DNA from 2 places in the Streptomyces sp. SM18 genome. Region 1 is predicted to be linked to the other one. Evidence: riboswitches for the same ligand, from Rfam matches in the RefSeq annotation. Region 1 holds a riboswitch; the other holds the start of a gene.
The links. A riboswitch is a leader RNA that binds a small molecule or an ion and turns the genes downstream of it on or off. The one in region 1 is predicted to bind S-adenosylmethionine.

Region 1 (6,106 bases):
GCGGGGCGAGCAGCACCGGAGCCGCCAGTTCCGCGCCGTCGAAGACACAGGTCATCTCGGCGCCGGTACGGGCCGCGAGCACCGAGAGGCCGCCCAGCAGCCGCAGTCTCTGCTTCTCCAGGGGCATCTGGGGATAGCCGGTCTTGGTGACGTTGTAGCCGTCCACGATCAGATGGGCCTGCGGCAGGGCGAGCAGTTGGTCCAGCAGCGCCGGATCGGTCTCCGAAAGGGCCCTGGCGGCGATGTCCTTCGGGGACATCCGGCCCGGCTCCACCGCGTCCACACCGTCCGCCGGGCGGATCGAGGAGGGGGGCAGGGCCAGTTCGCGCCGGAGCCCCTGGGCGGCGTCGAGCACGGTGTCCAGCAGCAGCCGCAGCCGCATGTCCTCGACCGAGCGCCCTTCCCTGGCGGCCCGGCGGCTCGCCTCGACCGCGGCCTCCGCCTCGGCGAGACGGGCCTTGAGCCGCCGGGACTCGCTCTCGGCGGCGGAGACCTGGGCGGCGGCCGCGGCCCGCGCGGCGTCGGCCCGCGCGCTCTCTTTGCGCAGGGCCGCCTCGCCGCGCTTCACCTCGCTGAGGGCGCTGCGCAGCTTGCGCTGGAGGGAGTCGGACTCCTTGCGCCTCGCCTCCAGCTCCGCGCGCAGCCCCTCGGTCTCGGCCCTGGTCCGCTCGCGGGCCTGGCCGAGCTCCTCGCGCAGCCTGGCCAGCTCGCGCCGGCTCTCCTCGTCCGCGCGTTCGGCGTCGGCGCGCTGGACCTCCTCGCCCACCGCGGCCACCAGCTTGACCCAGCCGTCCGGCCGCAGCACGTAGGCCACCGCGGCCACGTCCACCGGGTCGGCCGCGGCGGGCGGCGCGCCGGACGTCAGCGCCTCGGCCAGCTCCGGATGGCTCCGGCCGACGCGCTCGCCGACGCGCCGCCGGAACGCCGGATCGCTCTCCAGCGCGGCGGCCATCGCGTTGCCGGCGAACCTGGCCCGGCGGGTCGGGGTGAAACGGGCGTACTGTCTGAGCTGCGCGGGCAGTTCACCGACGGTCAGCCCGCCGAAGGCGTCCGAGACCAGGGCGACGACCTTGCGGCGCACACCCTCGGGCAGCGGGCGGTCGAGCGACTCCGCGTCGCCGTCGGCCTCATCGGCCGGTTCGGCGCCGCCTGCCGGCTGCTCCACCATCCATCACCCCAAAGTGTCTGTCCCGACGGCCCTGTCAGGAGTCGGAGCCCGGCCGGTCGACCAGCTCGATCTGGTCCACCGCGTTGCACCAACGGCACCGCACCGACTCGATGGTCTCACTGACCACCTCGCGCTCCTCGACACTCGACTCCCCGGCCAGGTCGAGATGCACGTACTCCACGACCTTGGAGGACCGCGTCACGTCGAAGCGGGTGAGGTTGCCGCAGAGCGTGCAGCGCCAGCGGGTGGCGTGGGTCGGCTGGGGAACCGTCGTCATCGTTGCGTCCTCTTTCGTCGTCCGCCGAGCCTCGTGCGTGCCCAGGTTCCGTCTCGCGGTGCGCCGTCGAACTGCGAATGTCGTGCGGTAACCCTACGGCCTGGGCGGCACCCGCCGACACGGCGAGGCGGCCTGTCCCGCTCTCCCCCGGTGCGTCATGCTCTGGGGGTGATCGACGGACGGGCGGCCCGCTGGCGGCGGCGGGTCAGGGACATCGGGGCGGCGGCCGCGGCGGGCGGCGCGCCGGTGACGTACGGGCTCATCGCGCTGTGCGGCGCGGTCTTCCTGGTCAGCCCGCTCTCCGGCTTCAACCCGTCCTACGGTCCGGCCGACGCCCTGCTCGCCGCGCAGGCCGGGTACTTCGAGCGGTGGGGCGTGATCCCCGCCGAGCTGCTGGACGGCTCCGCGCACGCCGTACTCACCCCGCTGACCGCGCTCTTCGTCCACGGCAGCTGGCTGCACCTGCTGGGCAACCTGCTCTTCCTGTACGTGTTCGGCGCGATGACCGAGGAGCGCATGGGCCGCGCCGAGTTCCTCTTCTTCTACCTCTTCTGCGGCTACTTCGCGCTGGTGTCCTACGCGGTCGCGCACGCCGGTTCGGACCAGACCCTGGTCGGCGCGTCGGGAGCCATCTCCGCGGTGCTCGGCGCGTTCCTCTACCTCTTCCCCCGGGCCCGGGTGACCAGCCTCTTCCCGTTCCTGTTCTTCCTGCCGCTGCGCTTCCCCGCCTGGATCGTGCTCGTCTTCTGGTTCGTCCTCCAGTGGCTGGCGGCACGGGACGCGGGCAGTGGTCCGGGCGTGGCCTACCTGGCCCATGTGGCGGGCTTCGCGGCCGGGTTCCTCTACGCCTGGGGGCGCTACCGGGGTGGGGTTAGGGTGAAGGCTCCAGCCACGGCCACCGAGGGAGAAAGCCAGCCGTGATCACCGCGATCGTGCTCATCAAGACCAGCGTGAACCGGATTCCCGAGATCGCCGAGGCCATCGCCGCGCTGGACAGCGTGAGCGAAGTCTTCTCGGTCACCGGCACCTACGACCTGATCGCCATGGTCCGGGTGGCCAGGCACGACGACCTGGCCGACGTCATCCCCGGCCGGATCAGCAAGATCGAGGGCGTGGAGGCCACGGACACCCACGTCGCCTTCCGCACGTACTCGCAGCACGACCTCGAAGCCGCCTTCGCCATCGGCCTGGACGCCTGAGGGCCGTCCTGTGATCGTCGGCCCCGGCGGGGGCCGTCCGGGGCCCGCCGCCCCTGACGGCCCGGCCGGTCAGACCTGTGCCGCCCCCCGGTCCGGGACGCAGCGGCCGTCCTCGGTGCGGTAGGTCCAGCGGGCCCCGTCCCCCACCAGCTCCCGGACCGCCCCCAGGAACCGGTCGATGTGCTCGTCGGGCGTGCCCGCGCCGAAGCTCACCCGGATCGCGTTGAGGGACTTCTCCCCCGGCCCGGCCTCCGGCGCCCCGCACTCCCCCGGCTCCAGCGGCTCGCCGCCCAGCAGGGTGCGCACCAGCGGGTGGGCGCAGAACAGTCCGTCGCGCACCCCGATCCCGTACTCCGCCGAGAGCGCGGCGGCGAAGTGCGAGCTGTTCCAGCCCTCCACCACGAAGGAGAGGACGCCGACCCTCGGGGCGTCGTCACCGAACAGCGAGAGCACCCGGACCTCGGGGACCTCGGCCAGTCCGGCGCGGACCCGGTCCACCAGCGCGCGTTCCCGGGCGACCAGGGCGGGGAAGCCGGCCTCGGTCAGCGCCCGGCAGGCGGAGGCGATGGCGTACACCCCGATCACGTTGGGCGATCCGGCCTCGTGCCGGGCCGCGGTGGTGTGCCACTGGACGTCCACCCCGCCGTCGGGGCGCCGGATGACCGAGCGGGAGGCGCCGCCGCCCGCGAGATAGGGCTCCGCCTCCAGCAGCCAGTCGGACCGGCCCGCGAGGACACCGGAGCCGAAGGGCGCGTACAGCTTGTGTCCGGAGAACGCGACCCAGTCGACGTCCAGTTCCGTGATGTCCACCGGGTGGTGGGGCGCGAGCTGCGCGGCGTCCAGGACGATCCGCGCCCCGTGCGCGTGCGCGGCGGCGGCCAGTTCCCGTACCGGCCACAGCTCCCCGGTGACGTTGGACGCGCCGGTCACGCAGACCAGCGCCGGCCCGTAGGGCTCCCGGTCGGCCAGCGCCCGCTCCAGCGTGGCCACGGCCTGCGCCGGGGTGCGCGGGGCGTCGAGGCAGGTCACCCGGGAGTCGCCCCAGGGCAGCAGCGAGGCGTGGTGCTCGGTCTCGAACACGAACACCCGGCAGTCGGCGGGCAGTACGGCCGCCAGCAGGTTGAGGGAGTCGGTGGTCGAGCGGGTGAAGACGACCTGGTCGCCCTCCCGGCACCCGAGGAACTCCGCGACCGCGGCCCGGCTGCTCTCGAACAGGTCGGTGGAGAGCTGCGAGAGGTACCCGGCGCCCCGGTGCACACTGCCGTAGTACGGGGCGTAGGCGGCCACGTCGTCCCACACCCGCCGGAGCGCCGGGGCGCTCGCCGCGTAGTCCAGGGCGGCGTAGGTGACCTCTCCGCCGGTGACCAGCGGAACGGTGACATCAGCTCCCAGAACGGGCAGAGGGGCACAAAGGGACGGGTCGACGGCAGCGGTGGAGACGGACATGGCTCACTCCGGTCAGAGGCAGGCGAAACCCTCGCGCCGGCGGTACGCGGCAGCGCGGGGTGAAGAAAAAGGGGGTGCGGGAAGGGCTCGGCGCCCTAGCGCATTCGCTTGCTCACAAGAGGCTCCCTAGGGACCAGGACCCCAAGGGGCGGCATACGAGATGCCGAGGGGCCCGCGCTTGCCACAGACCTCGCTGCCTGCGGCCCGGTCTTCACCCGGGGCACCCCGCCACGGACGGAGGGTTGCCGGACAGCGGGCCGGGGCCGTAGTCGCTGTCACTCATGACCTGCCGAGCATCTTGCCACAGGTGCCCGTACGCGCAAGGGCGCGGTCCGCCATCCGGACCGCGCCCCCATGTACCGCGGCCGTCTCAGCGGTTGCTGGCCGCCACCCAGCGGTCCAGGGCGGCCTTGGCCGCGCCGGAGTCGATCGCCTCGGCGGCCCGGGTGATCTGGGCCGCGATCCGGTCGTTCAGCGGCCCGTCGCCCGCCTCCAACGCGGTCAGCGCGGCCGCCGAGTTGAGCAGCACCGCGTCCCGTACGGGTCCCGTCGCGCCGTCCAGCAGCCGGCGGGCGACATCCGCGTTGTACGAGGCGTCGGCGCCGCGCAGCGCCTCGACCGGCACCAGCTCCAGGCCGACGTCGCGCGGGTCGAACGCCTCCTCGCGCACCGCCCCGTCCCGCACGGTCCAGACGCGGGAGGTCGCCGTGGTGGTCAGCTCGTCCAGGCCGTCGTCGCCCCGGAAGACGAGGGCCGAGTTGCCGCGGGCCGCGAGCACACCGGCGACGATGGGCGCCATCTTGAGGTCCGCGACCCCGATGGCCTGGGCGCGCACCTGGGCCGGGTTGGTGAGCGGTCCCAGGATGTTGAAGGTGGTCTGTGTGCCGAGCTCCTTGCGGGCACGGGCCGCGTAGCGCAGGGCGGGGTGGAACTTCACGGCGAAGCAGAAGGTGATGCCCGCCTCCTCGGCGACCTCGACCACGCGCTGCGGCGTGAGTTCGAGGTTGACGCCGAGCTTCTCCAGGACGTCGGAGGCGCCGCTCGCGGACGAGGAGGCGCGGTTGCCGTGCTTGACGACCTTGGCGCCCGTCCCGGCCACGACGATCGCCGACATGGTGGAGATGTTGACCGTCTTGGCCATGTCCCCGCCGGTGCCCACGATGTCCACGGTGCGTCCGGGCACGTGGATGGTGTGCGCGTGGTCGTACATGGCGCGCACCAGCCCGGTGACCTCGTCCACGGTCTCGCCCTTGGCCCGCAGGGCGACGGCGAACCCGGCGATCTGCACATCGGTGGCCTCGCCGCTCATGATGCGGTCCATGGCCCAGGCGGTGTCCTCGGCGGCCAGGTCCTGGCCGCGCAGCAGGGGGGTCAGCACGCCGGGCCAGGTACGGTCCGCCACGCTGTCGCCGCCGTCCGGGGTCACAACGTTCATGGTCCGCTCCTGGGTCCACAGCCGGTAAAAGGTTTCGGCCCCACCCTATCCAGCGCCGGGGACAGCGAAGAGCCCCGTCCGGCGAATGGACGGGGCTCCCGCTGTGGCGGTCAGCTGAGGTGATCAGTGGTGGCCGTGGCCGCTGGTGATCTCCTTGTACTCCTCGGCGGTGGGCTTGGGGATCTGGTTGCCCTCGCCGTAGTAACTCCGGCTCAGCCGGGCGCGCAGCTTCTGCACCGCGGACGGCTTGCGCTCCACACCGTTCTCGTCGACCGTGGGGCCGACTTCGAGCGGCTCGTACTGCTCGTGGGCCGTGAGCGCGTACCGCGCCTCCGGGCCGAGCAGCTCGTGGATCTCGACGAACTCACCGTGCGGCAGGCGCTTGATGGTGCCGGACTCCCGTCCGTGCAGCACCTTCTCCTTGTCGCGGCGCTGGAGGCCGAGGCAGATGCGCCGGGTGACGATGAACGCCAGGACCGGGCCGGCGAAGAAGGCGATCCGTACGAACCAGCTGATCGCGTTGAGCGACAGATGGAAGTGGGTCGCCCAGATGTCGTTGCCGCCGCCGATCAGCATGACGA
Region 2 (6,106 bases), 2.4 Mb from region 1:
CTTGACGGCGTCGGCGAGCTGGTTCATCCCGCGCTCGAGACCGCGCCGTGCCTCCTCGTCGAACGCGATGATCTTGGCCATGTGAAGTGGTCCTCCCGGACAGGGGTGGATTTCTCCGGACCGAGAGGCGCCCGCGACGGACGGCCTGCGTGCTCAGTGGTTCCTTGCCCCACTGGGCCTGCGGGCCTCACCGGCCCGGTCCAAGTTCTGTCACTCTCACCTGGAGAGTGCTAACGCCAATGATTAGCACTCGACCCCCGCGAGTGCAAGCGCCTTCGAGGAACACCCACCGCGGGGCGGCGGTCGGGCGCGGGCGTCTTCGCTCCCCCGAGGGCGCCACCGAGGGCGCCACCGAGGGCGTCACCCCGGGGGTGTCGCGAGGTTCCCGGCCGGCCGGCACGCGGACACGCGCGCAGGGCCCGTCCCCCCTTTACGGAGGTACGGGCCCTGCGTGCGTGAGTAGTGTCGTTCGACCGACCGCGCCGAGCTCAGCCGACGGCGAGCTTGACCATGTCCGCCTGGGGCCCCTTCTGGCCCTGCGAGATCTCGAACTCAACTCGCTGACCCTCTTCGAGGGTGCGGTACCCGTCCATCTGGATCGCGCTGTAGTGGACGAAAACATCCGCACCACCGTCGACCGCGATGAAGCCGTACCCCTTCTCCGCGTTGAACCACTTGACGGTGCCCTGAGCCATGCCTAACTCCCCTATTACTGGCCCTTGCACGAGCCCGCACTTCGCGGGCCCGGGTCAGAACTCACCCTCCGTCAGGAGAGGGTGGTGTGCGTCGGAACGCGTCGACCGCCGCTGAATGTATCTGTCCAACTGCCCTCTGCAACAGGTCAATCGGACGAGAATTCTGGGCACGCCGGAACACCCGGATGGAGAAATCGGGGGAGATTCCTGGGCAAGTCGGGCCTGACAAAGGCCGCTTATGCCGCAAGTAGTACACGCACTTTGGCTGCTTCTTGTCGTGACGGGGCGCATTCTCATATGCGCGTGGCACGGGCAGCGGAGGGGACTTCCCCAACTGTACCCCGCTCAACCATGCAGAATTGCCCCCTCCGTTTCTCCCGGAGGGGGCAATCATGGGATGGCGCGGCCGGACGGGTCAGCCTCCGGCGACGGCCGGGATGATGGAGATACCGGCGCCGTCCGGGGTGGCCGTCCGCAGGCCCTCCTCGAAGCGCACGTCGTCGTCGTTGACGTACACGTTCACGAAGCGGCGCAGCTTGCCCTCGTCGTCCAGGACGCGGGCGGCGATGCCGGGGTGGTTCTTCTCCAGGGACTCGATGACCTCGGAGAGGACCGAGCCCTCCGCCTCGACCTCGGACAGACCGCCCGTGTAGGTGCGGAGGATGGTGGGGATACGGACCTTGACGCTCATGTGGGTGCCTTCCTCGTTCTCGGGTGGTCAGTTGGCGGCGAGGCCCGCGTCGCGGAACGCCTCGAGGCTGGGCCGGATCGTCGCCGACAGGCCGGTCGTCGGGGCGACCGCGTCGAGCGTCTTCAGCCCGTCGCCGGTGTTCAGGACGACGGTGGTCAGCGCCGGGTCGATCAGCCCCGCCTCGATCAGCTTCTTCGTCACGCCGACCGTCACACCGCCCGCGGTCTCCGCGAAGATGCCCTCGGTGCGGGCCAGCAGCTTGATCGCGTCCACGACCTGCTCGTCGTCGACGTCCTCCACGGCGCCGCCGGTGCGCCGGGCGATGTCCAGGACGTACGGCCCGTCCGCCGGGTTGCCGATCGCCAGGGACTTGGCGATGGTGTTCGGCTTCTGCGGGCGCACCACGTCGTGACCGCCCTTGAAGGCGGCGGAGACCGGGGAGCAGCCCTCGGCCTGGGCACCGAAGATCTTGTACGGCTTGTCCTCGACCAGGCCGAGCCTGATCAGCTCCTGGAGGCCCTTGTCGATCTTCGTGAGCTGCGACCCGGACGCGATCGGGATGACGATCTGGTCGGGCAGCCGCCAGCCGAGCTGCTCGCAGATCTCGTACGCCAGGGTCTTGGAGCCCTCGCCGTAGTACGGGCGCAGGTTGACGTTGACGAAGCCCCAGCCCTCACCGAGCGGGTCGCCGATGAGCTCCGAGCAGAAGCGGTTGACGTCGTCGTAGTTGCCCTCGATGCCGACCAGCTCACCGCCGTAGACGGCGGCCATGACGACCTTGCCCTGCTCCAGGTCGTGCGGGATGAAGACGCAGGAGCGGAAACCGGCGCGGGCGGCGGCGGCGCCCACCGCGCCGGCGAGGTTGCCCGTCGAGGAGCAGGAGAGGGTGGTGAACCCGAAGGCGCGGGCGGCCTCGACGGCGATGGCGACGACACGGTCCTTGAAGGAGTGCGTGGGGTTGCCGGAGTCGTCCTTGACGTACAGGCCGCCGGTGACGCCCAGTTCACGGGCGAGGTTGTCGGCCTTGACCAGCTTGGTGAAGCCGGGGTTGATGTTGGGCTTGTCCGCGACGTCGGACGGCACGGGCAGCAGCGGCGCGTAGCGCCAGATGTTGGCCGGGCCCTCGGCGATGCGCTTCTTCAGCTCCTCGGGCGAGCCGCTCGGCAGGTCGTACGCCACTTCGAGCGGCCCGAAACAGGACGCGCAGGCGAAAAGGGGGCCGAGGGGGAATCGCTCACCGCATTCGCGGCAGGAAAGCGCCGCGGCGGGACCGAGGTCCACGGTGGAAGCGGGGTCGTTCGCGGCAACTGTCTGCACAGCCATGATGGCGGAGGCCCTTTCTCCTCATCTTCCTCGTGACGGATTTCGCCACAAGACGGAATTGGCACCTTCCCCGCCCTGACCTCTCGGTGCGGCGGGGGGGTTGCCGGGACTTCAACGGGCCGTTCCCTCTGTCCCTCTGGATGAGCGCTATGGCACCGGATCCGTGGATCCGGGCGTTTATCGGCGGACCGACCCCGACATGCGAGGGCCATCCGCGTTGTTCAAGACTGTAACCGAAGCCCCGGACGATGGAGGTAGTCGTCCGAACCGCGAGATGGATCACATGCAGGGAGTACCGACCGTGCTGGAAGAGGTCGAACGCTGGCTGACCAGGCGTTCCTGGTCGGCCGCCGACCGTCCGCTCGACCGCCTCACGGCGGCCAGGGAGAAGGACCCGCACCGCGCGAGCGTGAGCGTCGTGCTGCCGGCGCTGGACGAGGAGGCGACGGTCGGCGCGATCGTCGCGGAGATCCGGCGCGAGCTGATGGAGAAGGTCCGGCTGGTCGACGAGCTGGTGGTCATCGACTCCGGCTCCTCCGACGCCACCGCCGAGGTCGCCCGCGCGGCGGGGGCGCGGGTCGTGCACCGGGACGCGGTCCTGCCCCGGATACCGGCCGTCCCCGGCAAGGGCGAGGTGCTGTGGCGCTCCCTGCTGGTGACCACCGGTGAGATCGTCTGCTTCATCGACGCCGACCTCAAGGACTTTTCGGCGGACTTCGTCTCCGGAACCGTCGGCCCGCTGCTGACCGACCCCTCGGTGCAGTTCGTCAAGGCCATGTACGACCGGCCGCTGGGCGAGAGCACCGGCCAGGGCGGCCGGGTCACCGAGCTGGTGGCCCGCCCGCTGCTCAACCTGCACTGGCCCCTGCTGGCGGGCTTCGTCCAGCCGCTGGGCGGGGAGTACGCGGTCCGCCGTTCCCTGCTCGAACAGCTCCCCTTCCCCGTCGGTTACGGGGTGGAGCTGGGCCTGCTCGTGGACGCCCTGCACACGGTGGGTCTGGACGCGCTCGGCCAGGTGGACGTCGGCGTACGCAAACACCGCCACCAGGACGGCCGGGCGCTGGGCCGCATGGCCGCCGCGATCTACCGCACCGCGCAGCTACGGCTGTCCCGGGGCCATCTGGTGCGGCCCGAGATCACCCAGTTCGAGCGGGGCGAGCACGGCTTCGAACCGCGCACCTACCCGGTGGACACCGAGGAGCGGCCGCCGATGGCCCGGATCGCCGAGTACGCCTCCCGCCGGGCGGCCTGAGGGCCGGCCCTCAGGCCGTCGGGCCGGGGCCCGGACGGCCGGGTTCCCAGGCCCTCGGGCCTTGTCACGTTTGGCGGCTTCCGCTTCGGGCTAGGTTCGGGTACATGGTCTCCGAGCACGCTGCCAAGGTCCTCGTCGCGTCCAACCGCGGCCCCGTGTCGTACACCCCGCGGGAGGACGGCTCGCTCGACTCGAAAAGGGGCGGGGGCGGGCTCGTCTCCGGGCTGAGCGCCGTCGAGGACAAGGTGTGGGTGTGCGCGGCCCTGAGTGACGGCGACCGCGAGGCGGTGCGGCGCGGGGTGTCCGAGCCCGGTGTGCGGATGCTCGACATCGACCCCTCCGTGCACACCGACGCGTACAACGGCATCGCGAACTCGGTGCTCTGGTTCGTCCACCACATGCTGTACCAGACGCCGGTGGAGCCCGTCTTCGACGCGGAGTTCCGGCGGCGGTGGGCGTCCTACGAGGCGTACAACCGGTCCTTCGCCGAGGCGCTCGCGGAGGAGGCCGACCCCGGTTCGGCGGTCCTCGTGCAGGACTACCACCTGACGCTCGTCCCCGGCATGCTGCGCGACCTCCGCCCCGACCTGCGGATCGGGCACTTCTCGCACACCCCGTGGGCGCCCGTCGACTACTTCCGGCTGCTGCCCGACGACATCGGCGAGCAGGTGCTGCACGGCATCCTGGGCGCCGACCGGGCCGCGTTCCTGACCCGCCGCTGGGCGGACGCGTTCATCGGCTGCTGCACGGAGATCCTGGGCGGCACCGGCGGGACCCGCATCGGTGTGCACGGCCTCGGCGCCGACGCGGACTTCCTGCGCCGCCGCTCGCACGAGGCGGACGTGGACGGGCGGATGGCGACCCTGCGGGAGCAGGTGGGCGCCGGCCGGAAGACGATCGTCCGGGTGGACCGCACGGAACTCTCCAAGAACATCGTGCGCGGGCTGCACGCCTACCGGGCGCTGCTGGAGGAGCGCCCCGAGTGGCGGGAGCGCGTGGTGCACGTGGCGTTCGCCTACCCCTCACGGCAGGATCTCGCGGTTTACCGCGACTACACGGCGGAGGTCCGGCGGGTCGCCGAGGACATCAACGCGACGTACGGCACCGCGGACTGGACCCCCGTCCTGCTCCACGTCGACGACGACTTCGCCCGCTCCCTCGCCGCCTACCGGCTGGCGGACGTGGCCCTGGTCAACCCGATCCGCGACGGCATGAACCTGGTCGCCAAGGAGGTCCCGGTCGTCTCCGACGACGGCTGTGCCCTGGTGCTCTCCCGGGAGGCGGGTGCCTACGAGGAGCTGGGCGAGGACGCGATCGTGGTCAATCCGTACGACGTGTCGGCCACGGCGGCGGCCCTGCACGAGGCGCTGACCCTGGACGACGACGAGCGGTCGGCCCGCACCGGCCGTCTTGCGGACGCGGCGACGGCGCTGCCGCCGCAGCGGTGGTTCCTGGACCAGCTGGACGCGCTGCGCGCCTAGCCGGCCGGGACCTGCGGGCCGGGCCGGGCCGGGTCGGGCGGGACCGGCCGGTCGCGACCGGCCGTCCGGATCAGTCGGCCCGGGGCCAGTCGGCCGGGACCGTCCCGTCCAGCTCCAGGTGGCGGGCGAGCGACGCCAGCAGGTCCGCCACCTCCGCCGGGCCGGACAGCAGCAGGTCGGCCCGTGCCGCGAGTTCGGGGACCTCGGTGCCGCTGCACACCAGCAGGCCGTAGACGCCCTGGGCGCGGAGCGCCTCCACGGTGGCGTACGCGGCGAGGTCCCCGAGGTCGTCCCCGGCGTACAGCACGGCCTCGGCGCCCGTCTCCCGTACGTACTCCGCCAGCGCCACACCCTTGTCCATGCCCGGCGGGCGCAACTCCAGGACGAGACGGCCGGGTTCGACGATCAGGCCGTGCCGTCCGGCGAGGTCGGTCAGCGGGCCGCGCAGGGCTTCGAAGGCGGCCTGGGGGTCGGTCGCCCGGCGGGTGTGGACGGCGAGGGCGTGGCCCTTGTCCTCGACCCGTGCGCCCTCGGCGGCGGTCCGCTCCAGGACGGCGGCGAGTTCGGCGCGGACGGCCTCGACGCCCGGGGACGGTTCGGGGGCGTGGACGGTGTCCGTGGCGGCGTCCCACCGCTCGGCGCCGTAGTGGCCGAGCACGACGAG

Region 2: another riboswitch for S-adenosylmethionine. It lies ahead of thrC (threonine synthase); the one in region 1 lies ahead of B9S64_RS07495 (aminotransferase class V-fold PLP-dependent enzyme).

Annotation. Positions count from the first base shown of each region.
Region 1 is NZ_CP029342.1:1,684,926-1,691,031, forward strand. Features, by position in the region: gene B9S64_RS07475 (NYN domain-containing protein) at 1-1,165, opposite strand, end outside; gene B9S64_RS07480 (hypothetical protein) at 1,203-1,445, opposite strand; gene B9S64_RS07485 (rhomboid family intramembrane serine protease) at 1,614-2,366, shown strand; gene B9S64_RS07490 (Lrp/AsnC family transcriptional regulator) at 2,363-2,644, shown strand; gene B9S64_RS07495 (aminotransferase class V-fold PLP-dependent enzyme) at 2,714-4,090, opposite strand; SAM riboswitch class IV at 4,260-4,377, opposite strand; gene trpD (anthranilate phosphoribosyltransferase) at 4,461-5,525, opposite strand; gene B9S64_RS07505 (ubiquinol-cytochrome c reductase cytochrome b subunit) at 5,649-6,106, opposite strand, start outside.
Region 2 is NZ_CP029342.1:4,089,082-4,095,187, reverse strand. Features, by position in the region: gene groL (chaperonin GroEL) at 1-81, opposite strand, end outside; gene B9S64_RS18550 (cold-shock protein) at 489-695, opposite strand; gene B9S64_RS18545 (MoaD/ThiS family protein) at 1,111-1,386, opposite strand; gene thrC (threonine synthase) at 1,414-2,709, opposite strand; SAM riboswitch class I at 2,728-2,856, opposite strand; gene B9S64_RS18535 (glucosyl-3-phosphoglycerate synthase) at 3,011-3,961, shown strand; gene B9S64_RS18530 (trehalose-6-phosphate synthase) at 4,066-5,442, shown strand; gene otsB (trehalose-phosphatase) at 5,513-6,106, opposite strand, start outside.